2 regions of the Streptomyces sp. NPDC050759 genome follow, and region 1 is predicted to be linked to the other one. Evidence: riboswitches for the same ligand, from Rfam matches in the RefSeq annotation. Region 1 holds a riboswitch; the other holds the start of a gene.
What was found. Region 1 has a riboswitch for cyclic di-AMP ahead of ACIBJB_RS36550 (transglycosylase family protein). Riboswitches for the same ligand answer to the same signal wherever they lie in the genome.
Positions count from the first base shown of each region.

Region 2: it holds a riboswitch for cyclic di-AMP, as region 1 does, so the genes downstream of both, ACIBJB_RS37215 (NlpC/P60 family protein) here and ACIBJB_RS36550 (transglycosylase family protein) in region 1, are expected to answer to the same signal.

Region 1 is NZ_JBITGI010000016.1:116,041-127,872, reverse strand. It holds gene ACIBJB_RS36590 (N-6 DNA methylase) at 1-1,714, shown strand, start outside; gene ACIBJB_RS36585 (hypothetical protein) at 1,809-2,438, shown strand; gene ACIBJB_RS36580 (protein kinase) at 2,477-3,970, shown strand; gene ACIBJB_RS36575 (glycoside hydrolase domain-containing protein) at 4,069-4,905, shown strand; gene ACIBJB_RS36570 (SurA N-terminal domain-containing protein) at 5,061-5,708, shown strand; gene ACIBJB_RS36565 (nucleoside triphosphate pyrophosphohydrolase) at 5,811-6,836, shown strand; gene ACIBJB_RS36560 (cytochrome P450) at 6,833-8,212, shown strand; gene ACIBJB_RS36555 (transglycosylase family protein) at 8,405-9,385, shown strand; cyclic di-AMP (ydaO/yuaA leader) riboswitch at 9,591-9,758, shown strand; gene ACIBJB_RS36550 (transglycosylase family protein) at 9,762-10,442, shown strand; gene eno (phosphopyruvate hydratase) at 10,735-11,832, shown strand, end outside.
Region 2 is NZ_JBITGI010000017.1:32,880-44,711, reverse strand. It holds gene ACIBJB_RS37250 (AAA family ATPase) at 1-402, opposite strand, end outside; gene ACIBJB_RS37245 (SWIM zinc finger family protein) at 560-1,915, shown strand; gene ACIBJB_RS37240 (DUF5691 domain-containing protein) at 1,957-3,567, shown strand; gene ACIBJB_RS37235 (cobalamin B12-binding domain-containing protein) at 3,764-4,174, opposite strand; gene ACIBJB_RS37230 (lipase family alpha/beta hydrolase) at 4,729-5,598, shown strand; gene ACIBJB_RS37225 (M23 family metallopeptidase) at 5,868-7,421, shown strand; gene pcrA (DNA helicase PcrA) at 7,449-9,929, opposite strand; cyclic di-AMP (ydaO/yuaA leader) riboswitch at 10,185-10,346, shown strand; gene ACIBJB_RS37215 (NlpC/P60 family protein) at 10,354-11,499, shown strand; partial or broken gene ACIBJB_RS37210 (tellurite resistance/C4-dicarboxylate transporter family protein) at 11,629-11,832, shown strand, end outside.

The DNA of each region.
Region 1 (11,832 bases):
TGCCGTGAACGCTGTGAACACCGTGAACCCCCCACCCCCCGCACCCCCCGCCTCCGGTGTTCACACCCCCTCCGCTGTGAACACCCACCCCGCCCTTCACCTCCCCACCGGCCCCGAACTCCTCCCCTCCGCCCCCCTCCTGCGGGGCGTCGCCGAGCTGGCCGCCGAGCTGGGCGCCCGGCAGACCTTCGAGTTCCTGCTCGGCCGGCACCTCGACGCCAACCCGCGCCAGTACACGCTCACCCCCGCCGACCTGGCCGCTCTCATGGCCGACCTCGCCGGTCCCGCCCGCACCGTCCTGGACCCGGCCTGTGGCACCGGCGCCCTTCTGCGGGCCGCCGCCACCCGTCCCGACCAGGAGCTCTACGCCCAGGACAGCGCCCCCGAACTCGCCGCGCTCACCACGCTCCGGCTTGCCCTGCAGACCTGGTCCACCGTGCGCGGTGCGGTCGGCGACAGCCTGCGCGCCGACGCCCACCCGCGGCTGCGCGCCGACGCCGTCCTGTGCCACCCGCCGTTCAACGAGCGCAACTGGGGCCACGACGAACTCGCCTACGACCCCCGCTGGGAGTACGGCTTCCCGGCCCGTACCGAGTCCGAGCTCGCCTGGGTCCAGCACGCACTCGCCCGCCTCAAGGACGGCGGCGCCGGCGTCCTGCTCATGCCGCCCGCCGCCGCCTCCCGCCGCTCCGGCCGCCGTATCCGCGCCGACCTGCTGCGCCGCGGTGCCCTGCGCGCCGTGATCGCCCTGCCGGTCGGGGCGGCACCGCCGTACAACATCCCGCTGCATCTGTGGGTCCTGCGCCGCCCGGAGAAGGCGCCCGCGCAGCCGGAGGTGCTCCTCGTCGACGTGGGGCAGTTCGCGGGGGAGGGGCGCGGCGGGCCCGACTGGCGGGCCGTGCGCGAGGCCGTTCTCGACGCCTGGCAGGCCTTCGGGCGGCCCGGCCGCTTCGCCGAACGGCCCGGACTGGCCCGCGCGCTGCCCGTCATCGCACTCCTCGACGACGACGTGGACCTCGCTCCCGCCCGACACCTGCCACCTCCCGCGGCGGCCGACGGCGCCGAACAGCTCACGGCCGTGCGCGAGCACCTGGGCGAGACCCTGCGCCTGACCGCCGACCTCACCCCGCCGCGAGCCGACGCCGCGCACCCCGCGCGGTGGCCGCTCACCACCATCGGCGAACTCGCGCGCGGGGGAGCCCTGATGCTGCGCACGGGCGGAAACGGCGGCCACGCACGCGTGCCCGTGCTCACCGACCACGACGTCCTCTTCGGGGCCGACCCCTCCGGGACGCTTCCGGAGAGCGAGGAGGAGGCCGTACTGACCGAACCGGGCGATGTCGTCGTCCCGGTGCTGGGCGGGGGCTCGGTGGCGCGCGTGATCGACGCGACGACCGGGGGCGCCGCCCTGGGGCGCAACCTCGTGCTGCTGCGCCCCGATCCGGCGGCGCTCGACCCCTGGTTCCTGGCCGGCTTCCTGCGCGGCACCGCCAACAACCGCCAGGCCAGCAGTTATGCCTCCACCGCGACCCGCCTGGACGTGCGCAGGCTCCAGTTGCCCAGGCTCCCGCTCGACGAGCAACGGCGCTACAGCGAACGCTTCCGCGCCCTCGACGAGTTCGAGCGGGCGCTCCGGCACGCGGGCCGCCTCGGAGAGCAGCTCGTGCGCGGAATGTATGACGGACTCACCGATGGAACGATCGCGCCCGACTGATCAGGACGACAACGGTTCGGTACAACCCGTGACCGGTTGTCGGTATCGGCCTATACGCTCGAACCCCACATCGAATCCCGGTTCAGGAGCGTTCATGTACGGCCACGGCGCGGCGCCGCCCGCCCGCAGCTCGGGCACCGTCATCACCTTGCGCGTGCTGTTCGCCGCCGCCGGTTTCCTCTCGTGCGGCCTCCTCGCCTGCGCTCCGCTGTTCCGGATCGCCTTCCTGCGCGGGCGGTCGATCGACTGGGTGCTGTCCTGGGCGAGCCTTCCGATGTCCATCGCGTGTTTCGCGGTGGTCGGCTCACTGCCCGAGAGCGATGGCAGGACCGACGTCGCCATGTCGCTGGTCCTGCTCCTCGGTCTCTTCAGCAGCGTGTACTTCCTCGTGATGGACATCCGGGTGCACCAGCAGAGGCGGTTCGCCGGCCACCCGCCGCCCCAGGGCCCGACCGTCCACACCGGCTACGGCTATCCGCAGCCGACGCCGCCGTACACGTCCACGCTCCTGCCGCAGCCGCAGCCGCAGCCGCAGCCGCAGCCGCAGCCGCAGCCGCAGCCGCCGGCTCCTCCGGTCTCCGCCCCCGGTGTCGTCCCGCCCCCGCCGCCGCAGCGCCCCGCGCCCGCCCGGATCGACCAGGTGCGCGCCGAACTCGACGAGCTCAGCGACTATCTGCGCAAGCACGAAGGCAGCACCGAAGGCAACACCGAGGGCGGCAGGTGACCGTGACGACAGGACGTGTCGTCGCCGGCCGCTATGAACTGTCCACGCTCATCGGACAGGGCGGCATGGGCCAGGTGTGGACGGCGTACGACCAGCGGCTCGACCGGCGCGTGGCGGTGAAGCTGCTGCGCCCCGACAAGGTGGCCGGGCAGGAGGCGGACGAACTGCGCCGCCGGTTCGTGCGGGAATGCCGGGTGACCGCGCAGGTCGACCACCCCGGGCTCGTCACCGTGCACGACGCGGGCAGCGAGGGCGAGGAGCTGTTCCTGGTCATGCAGTACGTCGACGGCGCGGACCTCTCCGACCATCTCGCCGAGCACGACCCGTACCCCTGGCAGTGGGCGGTCGCGGTCGCCGCACAGCTGTGTGCCGTACTGAGCGCTGTGCACGCCGTTCCGATCGTCCACCGCGACCTCAAGCCGCGCAACGTGATGGTGAAGCAGGACGGCACGGTCACCGTCCTCGACCTGGGTGTCGCCTCCGTCATGGACACCGACACCACCCGCCTCACCCACACCGGTTCGCCGATCGGCTCGCCCGCCTACATGGCGCCCGAGCAGGCCATGGGCGGCGCGGTCGGCCCGTACACCGACCTGTACGCACTCGGCGTACTGCTGCACGAACTGCTCAGCGGCGACGTCCCGTTCGCGGGCTCCACCGCGCTCGGCGTGCTGCACCGGCACCTGTACGAGCCCCCGCTGCCCGTGCGCCGCACCCGCCCCGAAGTCCCCGAGGCCCTCGAGGCGCTCGTCCTGCGGCTGCTCGCCAAGGACCCGCAGCACCGCCCGGCCTCCGCGCAGGACGTGTACGAGGACCTGGCGCTGCTGCTGCCCGCGCGCGGGACGCCCACAGGAGCGCCCCTCGACCCCACCCGCCCCTTCCTCCGTCCGCACGCCCCCTGGCCGGACCGCGCGCGCACGCCGGCACCCCAGCCCGCCCCGGTCACGCCGGTCCCCGAGGCGACCGGGAAACCGGACGTCGCGCGCGCGGTCGACGAGGTCAAGCGGCTCCTCGGCGAGGGCCGCATCACCCAGGCCGTCGACATCCTCGGTGCGATCCTGCCCGCGGCCGCCGAACAGCACGGCGTGAACTCCCCGGTCGTCCGCACCCTGCGCAAGCAGTACGCCGCCACCCTCATGGACGACGGCCAGTACCGCCGCGCACTGCCCGAACTGCGCCGCCTCGCCGACGAACGCGCCGCCGAGGCGGGCCACGCCGACCCGCAGTCCCTGCGCTTCCGCTACGACGCCGCCCAGTGTCTGGAACAACTGGGCGAACCCGCGGCCGCACTGGCCGAATACCGCGCCCTGCTGCCGTACTACGAGAACCAGTACGTGGCAGGCGACCCCCAGCTCGCCCACGATGTCCGCCGCCGCATCGGCCACCTCCTGCTCGCCCTCGGCGACCGCGCCGCCGCCCACGACACACTCGCGCGGCTGCTGCACGACGTGGAGCGCCTGCACGGACCCGCGCACCCGCTCGCGGTGGAGGTCCGCCGGACCCTCCAGTGGCTGGGCCAGGTACGGGGTTAGGGCGGGTCAGAAAGCGCCGTCGCTTGGCCTTACGCTTCGTTTCAACCAAGTAGGCCATGTACAGAGCAAGCAACGCACATCCAGGGGTGGGGTCGTCCATGTCGTCCAGGTCCAGCCATCGGCAGTCGAAGAAGCGCAGATACGTCACGTGGGGCGTCGCCGGAGCCGCCGTGGTCGCCGGCGCGGGCCTCGCCGCGCAGACCTCGATGGCCGCGACCACCTGGCCCGCGCAGAAGACCTACACCGGCCGCGCCTTCGACACCTGCGCCGCCCCCTCCCTGGCCGCCATGAAGGCATGGAAGGGCGGCCTCTACGGCGCCGCCGCCGTCTACGTGGGCGGCAAGAACCGCGGCTGCTCCCAGCCCAACCTCACCGCCTCCTGGGTCAAGTCGGTCAGCACGGTCGGCTGGAAGCTCATCCCGCTCTACGTCGGAGCCCAGCCGCCCTGCCAGAGCGGCTCCAGCCCCGAGAAGATCACCGCCTCCACCGCCGCCTCCCTGGGCGCGAAGGACGGCGCGGACGCGGTCACCAAGGCCTCCGCGCTCGGCATGAAGGCCGGCAGCCCGATCTACCTGGACATGGAGGCGTACGACATCACCAACAAGGCGTGCAACACCGCCGTGCTCACCTACGTGCGCGCCTTCGACAAGACCCTGCGCGGGAAGACGTACCGCGCGGGCTTCTACGGCTTCACCAGTTCCAGCGCCAAGGCGATCGCCAACGCGACCGACAAGACCGACCTGCCGGGCAACCTCTGGTACGCGCTGTGGGACAAGCAGAACACCACGACGGCGGACTGGCCGTTCGGCAAGACCCAGTACACCGATCACAGCCGCGGCCACCAGTACATGGTCAACAGCAAGGAGACGCGGAACGGCTACACGATCACCGTGGACCGTGACGCCTGGGACGGCCCGGTGGCCATCACCGGCTGACCCCGGCACGCGCGTGTGCGTGCGGTGAGAGCGCGGCGGTGCCCGAAGTCCTGGTGAATCGTTGGTCGAATGGGTTGGCCAGAGCCCGTCCCCTGCCTACCATCGATCACCGCAAGACTTTGTGCACCGTCGCACAATCTCCTCGGGAGGCCCCCTTGCACCGCCGTCGTCGCACCGCGCTCCTCCTCTCCGCCGCGCTCGCCGCCGCGGCACCCCTGCTCACCGCCTGCGGAAGCGACGCGCATCCCGGCGCGGCGGCCGTCGTCGGCGGGCAGCGGATCACCGTCTCCCAGCTGGAGAACCGGGTGACCGAGGTGCGTGACGCGCAGCGGGCGGCCGTCACCGACGAGACGCAGTACACGCAGGCCATCGCCAAGACCGGCACCCTCACCCGGGACGTCCTGCACGGCATGGTCCTCGACCGGGTGCTGCACCGGGCGGCCGAGAACGCGGGCGTGTCCGTCACCCGCAAGGAGGTCCAGGAGCTGCGCTCCGGTCTGGAGGAGCAGGCGGGCGGCGCCAAGGGCCTCGAGAAGGCATGGCTCCAGCAGTACGGCATCGCACCCGAACGCCTCGACGACAACCTCCGCCTCCAACTGGAGGCCCAGAAACTCGCCGGAAAACTCGGCACCGACACCAGCGACCCCGCCTTCTGGAACGCCCTGAGCAAGGCGTCCAGGCAACTCGACGTCGACCTCAACCCGCGCTACGGCACCTGGGACGTCAAGAAGAGCACCCGCGTCGACGCGAACACCCCGTGGGTACGGGAGGTCACCACGGCGGGGAGCGAGCAGAGCGCGTGACGGCACCGAGGCAGCCAGGTGGATGATCGTACGATCACCCCGCCACCCCCTGCCTGTGGACAACCTGATCGCCCCGTCGACGCCGTGCGTTAGCTTCGAACTGTGAACGCAACCGGCTTCGAGCCCGCCCCTGACCAGGACCCCGACACGGCGTCCGCCCCCGGCCGCATCGTCCTGCTCACCACCAGCCACCGCGTCGCCCCCGGCCTGCTGTCCTGGCCCGCCTGGCAGGCGCTGCACGCCGCCGACCGTGTTCTGTGCGCGGACGGTGCCCACCCCCAGCTGCCGTATCTGCGGGAGGCGGGGACAGTGGTCGACGAGACGTCCCCGACCGCCGAGGAACTGGTCGGAGCGTGCGCGGGCGGACACACGGTGGTCGTCGTGGCCACGGGCGAGGGGGAGCCGGCCCTCACGGACGGGCTGGCACGCCTCGCCGGATCCGGACGCATACAGATGCCCGAGCTGGAGCTGCTCCCCGCCTCCTACGACCTGCCCGGTGCCCGGCTCCTCGACCTCGTCCAGGTCATGGACCGGATCCGCAGCGAGTGCCCGTGGTCCTCCCAACAGACCCACGAGGGACTCGCCAAGTACGGCATCGAGGAGGCGTACGAACTCGTCGAGGCCATCGAGGAGGGCGACCGCGACGAGCTGCGCGAGGAGCTCGGGGACGTCCTGCTGCAGGTCGTCTTCCACTCCCGTATCGCCGAGGAGGACCCGGACGCTCCCTTCTCCGTCGACGACGTCGCCGGCGGCATCGTCGCCAAGCTCATCCACCGCCATCCGCACGTCTTCGGCGACGAGACGGCCAGCACCCCCGAGGAGGTCAAGCAGCACTGGCTGCGCACCAAGGCGATAGAGAAGCAGCGCAGTTCGGTGACCGACGGCATCCCCCTCGGCCAGCCCGGCCTCGCCCTCGCGGCGAAGCTGGCGTCGCGGGTGCGGGCGGCGGGCCTGGACGTCCCGCTCCCGAAGACCGAGGGCATCGGTTACGAACTCCTCGCCCTGGCCGCCCGCGCCGAGGCGGAGGGCGTCGACCCGGAGACGGCACTGCGGGCAGCGGCACGGGCGTACCGGGACGCGATCCGGGAGGTCGAGGCACCCCACCCGCCGGATAACGTCAAGGAGTGACCGACCAGCCCTCAGCCAACCCCGGCACCCCTGCGCCCCCCGGCACCCCTGCGCCCCCCGGCACCCCTGCGCCCCCCGGCACCCCCGCGTCCCCTGCCGTCCCCGTCGCCGCGACTCCCGTCCCCGAGTTGTTCTCCTGGGAGTTCGCCACCAACCCCTATCCCGCCTACGCCTGGCTCCGCGAGCACGCCCCCGTGCACAGGACCCGGCTGCCCAGCGGGGTGGAGGCCTGGCTGGTCACCCGGTACGCGGATGCCAAGCAGGCCCTCGCCGACCAACGGCTCAGCAAGAACCCGGCCCACCACGACGAGCCCGCGCACGCCAAGGGCAGGACCGGTATCCCGGGGGAGCGCAAGGCGGAGCTGATGACGCATCTGCTGAACATCGATCCGCCGGACCACACCAGGCTCCGACGGCTCGTCAGCAAGGCGTTCACGCCCAGGCGGGTCGCCGAGTTCGCGCCGCGGGTACAGGAGTTGACCGACCGTCTCATCGACGGGTTCGCGGCCACCGGCACCGCCGACCTCATCCACGACTTCGCCTTCCCGCTCCCCATCTACGCGATCTGCGACCTGCTCGGCGTCCCCCGCGAGGACCAGGACGACTTCCGGGACTGGGCGGGCATGATGCTGCGACATACAAAAGCAGGTCACGGAGGCGGACCGCGCGGCGGGGTCGCGCGGTCCGTGAAGAAGATGCGCGGTTATCTCGCCGAGCTCATCCACCGGAAGCGGGAAGCGCTGCCCGACGAGCCGGCTCCGGGCGAGGACCTCATCTCCGGGCTGATCCGGGCCTCCGACCACGGCGAGCACCTCACCGAGAACGAGGCCGCGGCCATGGCCTTCATCCTTTTGTTCGCCGGTTTCGAGACCACGGTCAACCTCATCGGGAACGGCGTGTACGCCCTCCTCACCCACCCCGACCAGCGGAACCGGCTGCAGCAGTCCCTGGCCGACGGGGAAAGAGGCCTTCTGGAGACCGGTGTGGAGGAGCTCCTGCGGTACGACGGCCCGGTCGAGCTGGCCACCTGGCGGTTCGCCACCGAGCCTCTGCGGATCGGCGGTCAGGACATCGCGGTCGGCGACCCGGTGCTCGTCGTGCTCGCGGCGGCGGACCGGGATCCCGAGCGGTTCGCCGACCCCGATGCGCTCGATCTGTCCCGCCGTGACAATCAGCACCTCGGTTACGGTCACGGCATCCACTACTGCCTCGGTGCCCCGCTCGCCCGCCTGGAGGGGCAGGCCGCGCTCGCCACCCTCCTCACCCGTCTCCCGGACCTGCAACTCGCGGTGGATTCAGCCGATTTGCGCTGGCGTGGGGGGCTCATCATGCGTGGACTGCGTACTTTGCCCGTGGAGTTCACGCCCGTCCGGTAATCGACCGAGGGGTCCGGCCTATCCCCGCTCGGGGCCGCGTAAACATGACGAGCCCTCAAGTCTGTGATCTTCACGTGATCTACGCGGCATTAACTTGTGACAAGTGATCGAATCCCTATACGTTCACGGACCAGCGCGGTGCCCTGCACCACCCGCCGCGCAGGTCCCTGCTCTCTCGGGAAAGGTCCCCCCATGCTCTCCGGGAACGGTCGTCACCGTCGCCCCCGTCAGGCTCCGGCTCTCCTCATTGCGGCCGGTGTGACGGGATCCGCCATCGCGATCCCACTGCTCGGAGCGACCGGAGCGAGCGCCGCCACCGGCACCACCTGGGACCGGGTCGCTGAGTGCGAGAGCGGCGGCTCCTGGAGCGCGAACGACGGCAACGGCTACTACGGCGGCCTCCAGATGTCCCAGGAGAACTGGGAGAAGTACGGCGGCCTCGAATACGCCAGGACCGCGGATCTGGCCAGCCGCAACCAGCAGATAGCCGTGGCCGAGAAGCTCCTCGCGGACCAGGGCATCACCGCGTGGCCGACCTGCGGCCTGCTCAACGGTCTCAGCAAGGACTCGAGCTCGGCCGATGTCGACACGGGTGTGGAGAGCGGGACGCCCTCGGCCTCGGCCTCCGGTTCGTCTGATTCATCCGGTTCGTCCGGTTCCTCCAACTCGTCGGGCTCCGAGGAGTCTTCCGGTCTGCTCGGCGCGCTGGACGGTTCGTCCGCGACCCCCTCGCCGTCGGCCACCCCCTCCAGCGGTGACGACGGTTCCGGCACGTCGGACAAGAAGGACTCCTCGGGTTCCGAGGGCTCCGCCAAGGGAGAAGCTCAGCCTTCCGACAGCTCGCCCGTAGTGAGCCCAGAAGAGGGCGAAGCGGACAAGTCGTGGCAGGAGGGTAGTTCTTCGGCCCTCGTGGACGTCGGCGCTCTCGGCTCCGGCAAGCACCGGGGTGGCAGTGCCGAGGAGAATGCGACGAAGAGCACGGCCTCCTCCGCGGCCGGCCGCCACGCCGCCCTCACCTACACCGTCCGGGAGGGCGACTCCCTCGCCTCCATCGCCGACTCCCTTGGCCTCGACGGCGGATGGCGCGCCCTCTACGCCGAGAACAAGGACCGCATCGGGGCCGACCCGAGCAACATCGTCGCCGGTCAGACGCTCGACACAGGGGCTGAATAGGGCTGAAAAGCCCAGAAAAACAACGGGAGTTCACGTCACACTTCGCACCGAATGTCCCCTTTGGTGAAAGTGTGGGATGAGTCTCAGAAGCCTTGATCGTCTTTGAAATTCCGCCGAACGCGTGTCTACGGTCGTGACCGCTCGGCAACCCGAGCCCCGTCTGTCGCAACGCCGAATCCTGCCAGCGGCCGTACGGGAACAGTCGTCGCGTCAAGCGCCGTAGGCAGGAGCGGGGGACCCAAGGTAAGTGCCGGGCCCAGCAGTTCACGCTGGACCGGCTTGGGGTGAAGCCGCGCATCGCGAGATGTGCGGCCGGGCAACTCAACCGGCCCGAACCCGACAGCTCACCTCGCAGGCGTCGGTGAGGGGATCCACCATGCTGTTTTCCGGTAAGGGCAAGCACCGTCGTCCGTCCAAGGCCACCCGTGCCGCCGCGCTTGCCGGTGTCACCGGTGTCGCCATCGCCGCCCCGCTGATGGCGGCCGGCAACGCCTCCGCCGCCACCGCCTCCGAGTGGGACACCGTCGCCCAGTGCGAGTCCGGCGGCAACTGGTCCATCAACACCGGCAACGGCTACTACGGCGGCCTGCAGTTCTCGGCCTCCACCTGGGCCGCGTACGGCGGCACGCAGTACGCCGCGCAGGCCAACCAGGCCAGCAAGTCCCAGCAGATCGCCGTCGCCGAGAAGGTCCTCGCCTCGCAGGGCAAGGGTGCCTGGCCGGTCTGCGGCAAGGGCCTGTCCAGCGCCGGCTACAGCGGCGGCAGCAGCTCGTCCTCCTCCGGCAGCTCCTCGAACACGAGCAGCCGTTCGACCGAGGAGCAGAGCGCCTCCCGTTCGACCGACCGTCCGGCGGCCAAGAAGACCGTCACCACCCCGACCGGCAAGAAGGTCAAGAAGGGTGACGGCGAGTACAAGGTCGTCAAGGGTGACACCCTCAGCTCGATCGCCGAGAAGCACAAGGTCAAGGGCGGCTGGCAGAAGCTGTTCAAGCTGAACAAGGACATCATCACCGACGCCGACTTCATCTACCCCGGCCAGCAGCTGCACCTGAAGTAAGACCCAGCTGAACCACAGCGCTCTCACATCCGTGTCCTTCACGATGAAGGCCTCGTGAGGGTCCCCCCGTCCCCACGGGCTCCCCGCTCCGGTGCGTGTTCCCCCGTACGCACCGGGGCGGGGTCTTTTCATGTGCCGCCACCGGGACGTCTTTGTTCAGTTCAGAAACAATTTACTCTCGGTTCTGTCCACGGGGCGGTCCACACGGTGGCCGATCCTCCGGAGGCGGTTAGGCTCGGTCTCGCAGAACCCACCGCGGTCCCGGCGGACCGTGTCACACCCCAAGAAGGAGATGCTCGTGCCGTCCATCGACGTCGTCGTAGCCCGGGAAATCCTGGACTCCCGAGGCAACCCCACGGTCGAGGTCGAGGTCGGCCTCGACGACGGCAGCACGGGTCGTGCCGCCGTCCCGTCCGGCGCCTCCACGGGCGCCTTCGAGGCCATCGAGCTCCGCGACGGTGACCCGAACCGCTACCACGGCAAGGGTGTCGAGAAGGCCGTCCTCGCCGTCATCGAGCAGATCGGCCCGGAGCTGGTCGGCTACGACGCCACCGAGCAGCGCCTGATCGACCAGGCGATGTTCGACCTGGACGCCACCGACAACAAGGGCTCGCTCGGCGCCAACGCCATCCTCGGCGTCTCCCTCGCCGTCGCGCACGCCGCCTCCGAGGCCAGCGACCTCCCGCTCTTCCGCTACCTGGGCGGCCCGAACGCGCACCTGCTGCCGGTGCCGATGATGAACATCCTGAACGGCGGCTCGCACGCCGACTCCAACGTGGACATCCAGGAGTTCATGATCGCCCCGATCGGCGCGGAGTCCTTCTCCGAGGCGCTGCGCTGGGGCACCGAGGTCTACCACACCCTCAAGAAGGTCCTGAAGAGCAAGGGCCTGTCCACCGGCCTCGGCGACGAGGGCGGCTTCGCGCCGAACCTGGAGTCCAACCGCGCCGCCCTGGACCTCATCCTCGAGGCCATCAAGGAAGCCGGTTACATCCCCGGCGAGCAGGTCGCCCTGGCGCTCGACGTCGCCGCCTCCGAGTTCTACAAGGACGGCAAGTACCAGTTCGAGGGCAAGGACCGCTCCGCCGCCGAGATGACGGAGTACTACGAGGAGCTCGTGGCGGCCTACCCGCTCGTCTCCATCGAGGACCCGCTGTTCGAGGACGACTGGGCCGGCTGGAAGGTCCTCACCGACAAGCTCGGTGACAAGGTCCAGATCGTCGGCGACGACCTGTTCGTCACCAACCCCGAGCGCCTGGCCCGCGGCATCGACGACGGCGCCGCCAACGCCCTGCTCGTCAAGGTGAACCAGATCGGCTCGCTCACCGAGACCCTGGACGCCGTCGAGCTCGCCCAGCGCAGCGGCTTCAAGTGCATGATGTCGCACCGC
Region 2 (11,832 bases), on a different contig from region 1:
GATCGCCTCCTCCGGGGTGCCCGCCGTGCCCTGCACGAGCAGGGTCGAGTCGCCGCTGACCGCCGCGGCCAGGTGCTCGGAGACCCAGGTCTTCGCGGTGCCGGGCACGCCCAGCAGGAGCAGGGCGCGGTCGGTGGCGAGGGTGGTGACGGCGACCTCGACGAGCCGGCGCGGGCCCACGTACTTCGGAGTGATCACCGTGCCGTCCGGCAGGGTGCCGCCGAGCAGATACGTCGCCACCGCCCACGGCGACAGCTTCCAGCGGGCCGGGCGCGGGCGGTCGTCCTGCGCGGCCAGCGCGGCGAGTTCACCGGCGAAGGCGTCCTCGGCATGCGGCCGCAACGCCTCGTCCGGTTCCCCCCGCTTCGGTTCCACGGACGTCGGTTCAACAGACACAGTCATGGCTGAGGCCCCCTCCAGCTCGGCCGGTTCGGATCTGTCACCAACCGTGCACCACGCCACTGACAATGCGATCCGACCTGCGGAAACGTGCTCACGGGGGTCGGAGCGGACGTCGGCCGGCGGCCGATTGTCAGTGGGGGGATCTACCTTCGATGTCATGACTCAGCAGGGGGTGCGCTGGACGGCGGATCAGGTGCTGGCACTGGCGCCTGACGCCGCGTCACGCAAAGCGGGAAGCAAACTCGGCGCGGCCGGGCCATGGTCCGAGGCGGGGAGTTCCGACGAGGGGACGGTGTGGGGGCTGTGCAAGGGCAGTGGCAGCAAGCCGTATCAGACGGTCATCGACATCGCGGACGCCGCGGGGCCGGCGTACAAGTGCAGTTGCCCGAGCCGCAAGTTCCCGTGCAAGCACGCGCTCGGGCTGCTGCTGCTCTGGGCGGGCGGGGAGGGAGCGGTGCCGCCGGGGCCGACGCCGGACTGGGCGGAGCAGTGGATAGAGGGGAGAAGGCAGCGCGCGCAGGAGAAGCGATCGGCGGGCGCGGCCGGTTCCGCCGACGGGTCCGGTGATCCGGAGGCGGCGCGGCGAAGGGCGGAGCGCCGGGCCGTGCGGATCACTGCGGGTGCGACGGAGCTGGAGCAGCGGCTGGCGGACCTGCTGCGCGGCGGCCTGGCGGGGACGGAGCAGGCGGGGTACGGCATGTGGGAGGAGACGGCCGCCCGCATGGTCGACGCGCAGGCACCGGGACTCGCCGCCCGGGTGCGGGAGTTGGGCGCAATCCCCTCGTCCGGTCCGGGCTGGCCGGTGCGGCTGCTGGAGGAGTGCGCCCTCATCCACCTCCTCGACCAGGGCTGGCTGCGCCGCGAGCGGCTGCCCGACGGCCTCGCGTCGACGGTCCGTTCCCGGATCGGCCTGCCCGCCTCGGCGGACGGCCCCGCGATACGGGACCGCTGGCTGGTCCTCGCCCAGTACGACACGGCGGACACCCGTCTGACGACCCGCCGGATCTGGGTGCACGGCACTGACTCGGGCCGCACGGCGCTGCTCCTCTCCTACGGCGCCGCCGGCCGCGCTCCCGAACTGGCGCTGCCCGTGGGTCTTGAGCTGGAGGCGGAGGTGTCCGCCTATCCCGGTACAGGTCAGTTGCGGGCGGCGCTCGGCGAGCAGTTCGCACCGCCGGTGCCCACGGCGACCCGCCCGCCGGGAGTGACGACCGAACAGGCGGCCGCCCGTTACGGCGAGGCACTGCGGGACGACCCGTGGCTGGACTCCATCCCCGTGACGCTGGACGGGGTGATACCGGCCCCGGACGGTGAATCCTGGCAACTGGCGGACGCCGAGGGCGACTCGGCCCTGCCGCTCACCGCCTCCGCCCGTTCCCGCCCGGGCCTGTGGCGTCTGGTCGCGCTCTCGGGCGGCGCCCCGGTCAAGGTCTTCGGCGAGTGCGGTCACCGCGGCTTCACCCCGCTGACGGCCTGGCCGGAGGGGGCGGGCGAGGCGGTGCCGCTGTGCTGAACGGAACGGACCGAGCACCCGACCGGACGGAAAGGAACCCCATGGACAAGATCTCCGCTCCCGCGCCGGACGCCTGGGAGGAGCTCGTCACCTCGGCGCTGCTCGGCACCGCACGCCGTACGCCGCCCTGCGTCGCGCCCGGTCCCGAGGCACCGGTGGCATTGCTGGACGCGGCGGCCGTGGAGACCGTACGGCGGCGGGCCGGGCTGCGGCCCGCGCGCGCGGCACAGCGGCCGCAGCCGGCGCCCGAGGACACGCGCCCTCCGCTGCCCGCGGCGGCGGCCCGCAGACTCGCAATGCTGCTCGCCGACCGGCCGGGCACGGGCGGCGGCGGCCGCAGGGGTACGGCACCGGATCTGATGGAGCTGCTGCCGCAGTGGCTGGCGACGGCGAACGCCCGCGGTTACGCGGCGCCCCCGCAGCTGCTGCCCGCCCTGCTGGACGCGGCCCGGGGGCGTACGGATCTGCGGCCGGCGGCGCTGGCGTTCGCGGGTTCGCGTGCCACCTGGCTCGCCCGGCTGAACCCGGACTGGCGGTTCGCCCTGCGAGCGACACCCGGCGGCGGAACAGCCCTGCCGTCGCCGCAGGACACCGCGGGCGTCCGACGGCTCTGGGAGGAAGGGCTGTTCGCCGAGCGGGTGGCCCTCCTTTCGGCGATACGTGCCCGGGAGCCCGCCGCCGCGCGCGAGTTGCTCGCGACGACCTGGGCGACCGAGCGGGCCGAGGACCGGCTGATGTTCCTCGACTCGTTGCGGACCGGTCTGGGGGCGGACGACGAGCCGTTCCTGGAGCAGGCGCTGGCCGACCGGAGCCGCAACGTACGGGCCACGGCGGCGGAGTTGCTGTCTGCGCTGCCGGATTCGGCGCTGGCGGCGCGGATGGCGGTCAGGGCCGGGGCGTGCGTGGCCGTCGACCACACCCTGGACAGGCCGACGATCGTCGTGGAGGCGCCGCACGAGTGCGACTCTGGCATGGAGCGCGACGGCGTCGTAGCGAAGGCGCCCTCGGGGCGGGGGGAACGTTCGTGGTGGTTCGGGCAGTTGGTGGAGGCGGCGCCGCTGGGGGTGTGGCCGGGGCGGCTCGGTGGGCGGACGCCCGAGGAGATCGTGTCGCTGCCGGTCGCGGACGACTGGCGGAACGAACTGCATGCGGCGTGGTGCCGGGCAGCCGTACGCCAGCGGGACGCCGGGTGGGCACGGGCGCTGCTCGGGACACCCGCGGCGCCGGAGGCCGGGGGCCCGGGGGCGGTGTCACTGGCCGAGCGGGCCAGGCTGCTGAGCACGCTGGGCTCCGCCGAACGGGCCGAGTGGGTCGCGGCGTTCATCGCGACCCACGGATTGTCCGAGGCGTTCCAGCTGCTCGGGGTGTGCGGGGTGCCGTGGGCCGCGCCGCTCGGACGGGCGGTGGTCGACGCGCTCAACATCGCACGGGACGCGGGGAGTTATCCGTGGAGTTTCAGCGGGGTGATGGGCCTGGCGGAGCGGTGTCTCGATCCGGCCGAGGCGGGACGGCTGGAGGGACTGATGGCGGTACCGGACGAGGGGGAGGACGCGAGTCCCGGGGCGGGCGGCTACTGGGCGGAGGCGTTCCAGCGCCTGGTGACAACCTTGCGGCTGCGGGCGGCGATGGCGGAGGAGCTGGGGGCGGCGTAGCACCGGTGGACAGCGGACAGCGGACAGCGGCCGAGACTACCTAGGGGCGCGGGGAACTGCGCGACCAGCCACAACGCACCTGCACCCGACAACACACCTCGAACCACTCGTCCCCCGAAGCCGAGCGCAGCGGCTACGCACCTGCACCCGACAACGCACCCAGAACCACTCGTCCCGCTCAAGCCAAGCGCAGCGGCTACACAGGCTGCCGCACGTTCTCCCGGACCCAGTCCACGATCGACCGAGTCGTCGCCCCCGGCGTGAAGATCTCGGCGACGCCCTTCTCCTTCAGCGGAGGGATGTCCGCCTCCGGGATGATCCCGCCGCCGAACACCAGGATGTCCTCGGCCTCCCGCTCCTTGAGCAGGTCGATCACCGCGGCGAACAACGTGTTGTGGGCCCCGGAGAGGATGGAGAGGCCGATCGCGTCGGCGTCCTCCTGGATCGCGGTGTGGACGATCTGCTCCGGGGTCTGGTGGAGGCCGGTGTAGATGACCTCCATGCCCGCGTCGCGCAGCGCTCTCGCGATCACCTTGGCTCCACGATCGTGACCGTCGAGCCCCGGCTTGGCCACCACCACGCGGATCGGACCGGCTGGCACACCCATCACTGCCTCCATGAAGCGACTGCGTCCGTTCCTCTGCCCATTCCTACCGACTAGTACCGCACAGACCGGGAATGTGAACGAACGTTATCGCCACCATCACGCACCGTGCAGTTTCGCGGCGGGCGCCGAGGGGGAAAATCACACGTGGGACACGTTCGGGAGCCGCAACGAGGTCGCCGCACCGCCGCGCCGCAGGCCGCGCGCCACGGTGGTGCGGCGCGCCGGCGACGGCACGAAGGGCACGTAGGACAGGTAAGGCACGACAGCGGGGAGCCTCGTCGCCACACCGACAGGGCGGCTCGTCACGTCACCGGCGCAGCACCATCATCATCACTACTCACATCTGCGACATCACCAGCACTACCGGTTCCATCCGTTCCACCCGTTCCGTCGGCTTCGCCAGCATCGGCAGCCGTCCCGGAACCTCGCGCCGCCCGCCGCACCCATCCCCCGCGCCCCACTCGTGCCGCGTCGACGACGACCTCCGCCGCGCCTTCCCATGAGCGCACACGGGGGACGGAGCTGTCCTCCCGTGTGCCGACAGGAGGTCGGCCATGAAGGTCACCAAGGCGCCGCTGCCGTTTCTCCCGCTCTGCCAGCGTCTGCTTCCCGGCAGGCTGGCGGGACTCTCCCTGGCCCTCCTGAAGGCGACCGCGCTCGAGCTGGCGATCCTCGCGGGGCATCTCCTCCTCTATCCCTCCGGCATCGCCCAGGAGCGCCGCTCCCCCCTCCCCCCGCTACCCTCGCCCGAGGACGGCGCGGCACAGCTGCCGACGGAGGCGAAGCCGCCGGTCGTGCTGCTGCACGGTTTCATCGACAACCGCTCGGTCTTCGTGCTCCTGCGCCGCAGCCTCGCCCAGCACGGCAGGCAGCAGGTCGAGTCGCTCAACTACTCCCCGCTCACCTGCGACATCCGTGCCGCGGCGGAGCTGCTCGGCCGGCACATAGAGGGCATCTGCGAGCGCACGGGCAGCGAGCGGGTCGACATCGTCGGGCACAGCCTCGGCGGCCTGATCGCGCGGTACTACGTGCAGCGCCTCGGCGGCGACTCCCGGGTCCGCACGCTGGTGACGCTCGGCACCCCGCACTCCGGCACCCGGGTGGCGCCACTGGCGAACGCGCACCCGATCGTGCGCCAGATGCGCCCCGGCTCGGATCTGCTCGAGGAGCTCACCCGTCCGGCCCCGGGCTGCCGTACGCACTTCGTCAGTTTCTGGAGCGACCTCGACCACCTGATGGACCCGCTGGAGACCGCCTGCATCGACCACGCGGACCTGATGGCGCAGAACGTCCGGGTGAGCGGGATCGGACATCTCGCCCTGCCCGTGCACCCCGCCGTGGCGACCGGCATACGGCAGGTGCTCGACACCGCGCGGGCCGGGGAGGAGACGGCCGGCCGGGCCGGGGGACTGACCGTGGCGTAACGGTCGTATCGACCACCGGACACAGGCCGCCAACAGTTCCTCGACAGCCGTCGGACCGCGAACCGACATCGAACAATCTTCGAACACAAGGCCAAGGTCACGCCCACAGTCCCCCGAATCACGGCCGAATGCCCGTTTCCTGCGCGCCCGAAACCAGTTGAAGATTGTCGCGCCCGCATACCGCCGGGTACAGTCACCGCACTGCTCTGGCAGCCCCTGTTGTCGAGGCGAAAGAGAAGTTGGTGAACGACCGTCATCCGTCGGGGACCATGACCACCCCGACTCCGGCTTCCGACGCCGACTCGTCGCACTACGCGTCGTACGGCACCCAGGAAGCCCAGCACGGCGACTTCACCACGTACGGCGGCTATGACGCCACTGGTTTCGACGCCACAGGCGCCGCGGGCACCGCCGACGCGCACGCCACCGGCAGCTTCGAGACCGACCCGCTCTTCGGCGACATGCCGGGCGACGGCACCGGTTCGTACGACGCCTCGACGTGGACCACGGGCGGCCATCAGACCCTGAACTACGACATGTACGCGGCCCAGCACCACGCCGCCTACGACACCGGCGCGTACGACGCCACACAGTGGGGCGGCGCGGACCACCAGCTGCTCTCCGTGATCCCTCCGCAGTCGGGCAGCACCGACCACAGCGGACAGTGGGACGCGAACACCTGGAACCAGCCGGACCGGTCCGCGGGCCCGGCCGACCAGACCCAGCAATGGGAATGGGGCACGCAGGCCTTCGACACCGGGGCGTACGACGCCACCCAGTGGAACTCCGAGGGCACGGCGGCCGATCCGCAGGCGACGGCCACGTTCGAGCAGGTCGCGTACGGCGAGAACCACACCTACGACGAGGCTCACGCGTACGGCGAGAACCACGCGTACGGCGAGGCGAATCCGCACGGCGACGCCTACGCCGAACACGCCCCGCACGACGGCGAGTCGACGGCCACCACGGCCACCGGCGAGATGCCCGCCGTCCACGACGCCGACGCCCCCCTCCTCGACGACCAGGAAGAGGCCGGTCCGGCGCCGATCCCCGCCCAGGGCTCCCGCGTGGCCGCGCGCAACGCCAATCGCTCCCGCCGCCGTATGCCCGCCAAGCGCTCCGCGCTGCTGACGATCGCCGTCCCCTCGGCGTGTGTCATGGGGGTCGCCGGGATCGCCGCAGCCTCGGTCGGCACGCTGACCGGCGATGGCCAGGAGACCTCGACGACCCTCGCGGACCCGACCGCCGTCAAGCCGGCCATCGCGAACAACAAGCTGGACACCCAGCTCAAGAGCCTCTCGGCCGGTGCCGACGACTTCGCCGATCGGGCCAGCCGCACGCAGGAGCGCATCGACCTCAAGGCCCAGCAGGTGGCCGAGAAGAGGAAGGCGGCGGAGGAGGCGGCCCGCAAGGAGCGGCTGCGCCCGAAGTTCGCCCTTCCGGTCGAGCAGCGGGGTCTCAGCGCCTACTTCGGTCAGGCCGGCATCAACTGGATGTCCGTCCACACCGGCATCGACTTCCCGGTGTCGTACGGCACGACGGTGATGGCCGCGACCGACGGCACCGTCCGGACGCAGTGGAACAGCGCGTACGGCAACATGATGGTCGTGACGGCGAAGGACGGCACCGAGACGTGGTACTGCCACCTCTCCAGCTACCGCGTCGCCTCCGGTACGACGGTCAAGGCCGGCGACCCGATCGCGTACTCCGGCAATTCCGGCAACTCGACCGGCCCCCATCTGCACTTCGAGGTGCACCCGGCGGGCGGTTCGGCCATAGACCCGCTTCCGTGGCTGCGCAGCCACGGGCTGGACCCGACGTAACCCTTCGGGCCCAGCCCCCTTCCGGGGCTACAGCTTCTCCACCGGCGCGTACCGCAGCAGCAGCCGCTTCGGCTTCGCTTCCCCGAAGTCGATCGTCGCCTCGGCGTTCGCCCCCGTGCCCTTCACCCCGACCACCGTGCCGAGCCCGAACTGGTCGTGGGTGACACGGTCGCCGACGGCCAGCGCCACCACCGGCTTCTCCGAGGTCCTGCGCGTCGCGAAACCGGACGCGCCCGACGCCGAGGAGCGGGAACGGGAAGACGACAACGAGGCGGCGACCCCCGAGACCGGTCCCGCGGGAGCACCGGCCGCCCCTGTGCGCTTCCAGTCCACATGCTGTGCCGGGATCTCCTCCAGGAAGCGGGAGGGCGGGTTGTACGACGGCTGCCCCCACGCGCTGCGCAGGGCGGACCGGGTCAGATACAGCCGCTCACGCGCGCGCGTGATGCCGACGTAGGCGAGGCGCCGCTCCTCCTCCAGCTCCTTGGGCTGGCCGAGGGCGCGCATGTGCGGGAAGACGCCGTCCTCCATGCCGGTGAGGAAGACGACCGGGAACTCCAGGCCCTTGGCGGTGTGCAGGGTCATCAGGGTGATGACGCCGGAGCCGTCCTGGTCCTCGTCGGGGATCTGGTCGGAGTCCGCGACGAGCGCGACCCGCTCCAGGAATGCGGCGAGCCCGGCCGGGGCCTCGCCCTCGCCGGTCTCCTGCTCGAACTCCAGGGCCACGGCGGCGAGTTCCTGGAGGTTCTCGATGCGGGTCTCGTCCTGGGGGTCGGTGGAGGCCTGCAACTCGGCGAGATAGCCGGTGCGTTCGAGGACCGCCTCCAGGACGGTCGCCGGGCCCGCGCCGGACTCGACGATGGTCCGGAGCTCCTCCATCAGCACGTTGAACCGTTTCACGGCGTTGGTGGAGCGCGCGGCCATGCCGTACGCCTCGTCGACGCGCTTGAGTGCCTGCGGGAAGCTGATCTTCTCGCGCTGGGACAGGGCGTCGATCATCGCCTCGGCACGGTCGCCGATGCCGCGCTTGGGGACGTTGAGGATCCGGCGCAGCGGCACGGAGTCCTCCGGGTTGGCGAGGACGCGCAGGTAGGCCAGGACGTCCCGGACCTCCTTGCGCTCGTAGAAGCGGACGCCGCCGACGACCTTGTAGGGCAGGCCGACGCGGATGAAGACCTCTTCGAAGACACGGGACTGGGCGTTCGTACGGTAGAAGACGGCCACGTCACCGGCCTTCGCGTCGCCCGCGTCGGTGAGACGGTCTATCTCGTCGGCGACGAACTGCGCCTCGTCGTGCTCGGTGTCGGCGACATAGCCGGTGATGCGCGCACCCGCGCCCGCGTTGGTCCACAGGTTCTTGGGGCGGCGGGACTCGTTGCGCTCGATGACGGCGTTGGCGGCGGTGAGGATCGTCTGGGTGGAGCGGTAGTTCTGCTCGAGGAGGATCGTCGTCGCGTCCGGGTAGTCCTCCTCGAACTGGAGGATGTTGCGGATGGTCGCGCCGCGGAAGGCGTAGATCGACTGGTCGGCGTCGCCCACGACGCAGAGTTCGGCGGGCGGCAGGTCGTGCTCGCTCGGCGGTACGTCCACCGGGTGCTCGGAGGTCCCGACCAGCTCCCTGACCAGCGCGTACTGCGCGTGGTTGGTGTCCTGGTACTCGTCGACGAGGACGTGCCGGAAGCGGCGGCGGTAGTGCTCGGCGACATCGGGGAACGCCCGGAGCAGGTTGACCGTGGTCATGATCAGGTCGTCGAAGTCGAGGGCGTTCGCCTCGCGCAGCCGCGACTGGTACATGGCATAGGCCTGGGCGAGGGTCTTCTCGAAACCGTCGGTGGCCTGGGCGGCGAAGTCCTCCTCGTCGATCAGCTCGTTCTTCAGGTTGCTGATCTTGGCGCTGAAGGACTTCGGCGGGTAGCGCTTGGGGTCGAGGTCCAGGTCGCGGCAGACCAGAGCCATCAGGCGCTTGCTGTCGGCGGCGTCGTAGATCGAGAAGGAGGAGGTGAAGCCGAGCTTCTTCGACTCCCTGCGCAGGATCCGCACGCATGCGCTGTGGAAGGTCATCACCCACATCGCGTTCGCGCGCGGGCCGACGAGGTGTTCGACGCGCTCCTTCATCTCGCCCGCGGCCTTGTTGGTGAAGGTGATCGCGAGGATCTGGCCCGGGTGGACGTGGCGCTCGCCGAGGAGATGGGCGATGCGGTGGGTGAGCACCCGGGTCTTGCCGGAGCCGGCGCCGGCCACGATGAGCAGCGGGGTGCCGGAGTGCACCACGGCCGCGCGCTGGTTCTCGTTCAGCCCGTCCAGGAGCGCGGCGGGGTCCACCACCGGGCGGGGGGCGCCGTCGCGGTAGTACGCGTCCCGGTCCGGGGGCGCGTCGAACTTCCCACCGAACAGGTCGTCCGGAACGGGTTCCGGTACGTGCTCGTCCTCGGGCGGCGGCGGTTCTTCCCCGTGGGCCCTAGGGGCCTGGAGGTCCGCCAGGAAGCTGTCGTCAAAGAGGCTGCTCATCGCTCTCCGAGTCTAGGGTGCCCCACTGACACACCGCCGCCGCCCTGAGAACATCCCCTCGGATCAGAACCCGATGATCTTCCAGACCTGCAAGTCGTCACAGATCACACCGGATGGGCCACGCGGAGCGACACCCGAGTCCAGGGTCACGAAAATGTATCGGGCATATCGAACATCAACCTTCACAGAGGCCACACCCGTTGGCTACCGTTCCGGGCAGGCCGTACGACCCCCTCCGGCGAACGTCGCCGGGCCGCACGGCCTCCGCCGAGTCCGCAGCGCCGCCGCGCGCCCGGAGCCGGGGACCCACCGACCTTGGGGTGAATCGGCCGACTCCCGCCCACGGGAGCGCCGTAGGGCAACCCTTCCCGCCCGAACCCGACAGCTAACTCGGTAGGCGGAGCATTGGAAGGAGTCGCCTCCCTTGGCGTCGCACCGCAAGTCGCGTCCCGTGGGTACGCGCGTAGCAGGCATACGGACCCCGGCCCTCGCGACGGCCGCCCTCACCTCCGTGGCCCTGCTGTCCCAGTCGGCGAACGCCGCGCCGGCCGATGACAAGCCGAGTCTCGAAGAGGTGGAGAAGAAGGTCGACGACCTCTACCGCCAGGCCGAGTCGGCGACCGACACCTACAACGCCGCCAAGGAGAAGACGGCCAAGCAGCGCAAGCAGGTCGACACGCTCCTCGACGACGTCGCCCGGCGCACGGAGCAGCTCAACGAGGCGCGGGAAGAGCTCGGTTCCTTCGCCGCCGCCCAGTACCGCACCGGCGCCGGGGCCTCCGGCACGGCGACCTTCCTGCTCGCCGACACTCCGCAGGACTACTTCGACCAGACACAGTTGATGGGGCGTCTGACGAACCGCCAGAAGGGCGCGGTCGACGACTACGTCTCCGAGCAGTCCGCCACGATGAAGAAGCGCCAGGAGGCCTCCCAGAGCCTCCAGACGCTCACCGAGACGCAGAGCGACCTGAAGACGGCCAAGGCGACCGTCCAGAAGAAGCTCGCCGACGCGCGCGAGATGCTGTCGGAGCTGACGGCCCAGGAGAAGGCGCGCCTCGCGGCGATCGAGAAGCGCAAGCAGGAGGAGGCGGCCCGCAAGGCGGCCGAGCTGGCGCGGCAGCAGGCGGCTGCTGAGAAGGCCGCGCAGGAGGCGGCTCAGGAGACCGCCGCCCCGCAGGAGAGCACGTCGACGGCGACCGACTCCTCGTACGCCACCAAGGCCGCCAAAGCCCTCGCCTTCGTCCGCGCCCAGATCGGCAAGCCGTACGTCTGGGGTGCCACCGGGCCCGACTCCTACGACTGCTCAGGCCTCACCCAGGCCGCCTGGAAGGCCGCCGGCGTCGACCTCCCCCGCGTCACCTACGACCAGGTCAACGCCGGCACCACGGTCTCCCTCGCCGACGCCCAGCCCGGTGACCTGGTCTTCTTCTACGACGACATCAGCCACGTCGGCCTCTACATCGGCAACGGCATGATGATCCACGCCCCCAAGCCGGGCGCGTACGTCCGCGAGGAGTCGATCTACTACGACGGCGAGTCGGCGATCCACAGCGTCGTGCGCCCCGCCTGAGGCACCGCCGGTCACCAGCGCGCGGGCGGGACTCGTTCGCCCGCGCGTATTTCCGCGATTTCCGCGATTTCCGCACGCGCGCGTGCGCGCCCCGCCGGCCGGGCACGCGGAGCTTCCTAGCATCGGCACATGTCCGGTACCTCCCCGCACTCTCCCCTGCGCGTCTGGTGGACGCGGCGCCCGCCCGCGGCCGGGGCCGCCGTGATGGCGACCGGCATCGTGTCGGTCGGGCTCCAGCTTGCCGGCCACGAGACGCTGTCCCGGATCGCCCTGGTGATCGGTTGCGCGGCCTGGCTGGGGGTGGCCGCCGGTTTCGCCGTACGACTGCTGCGG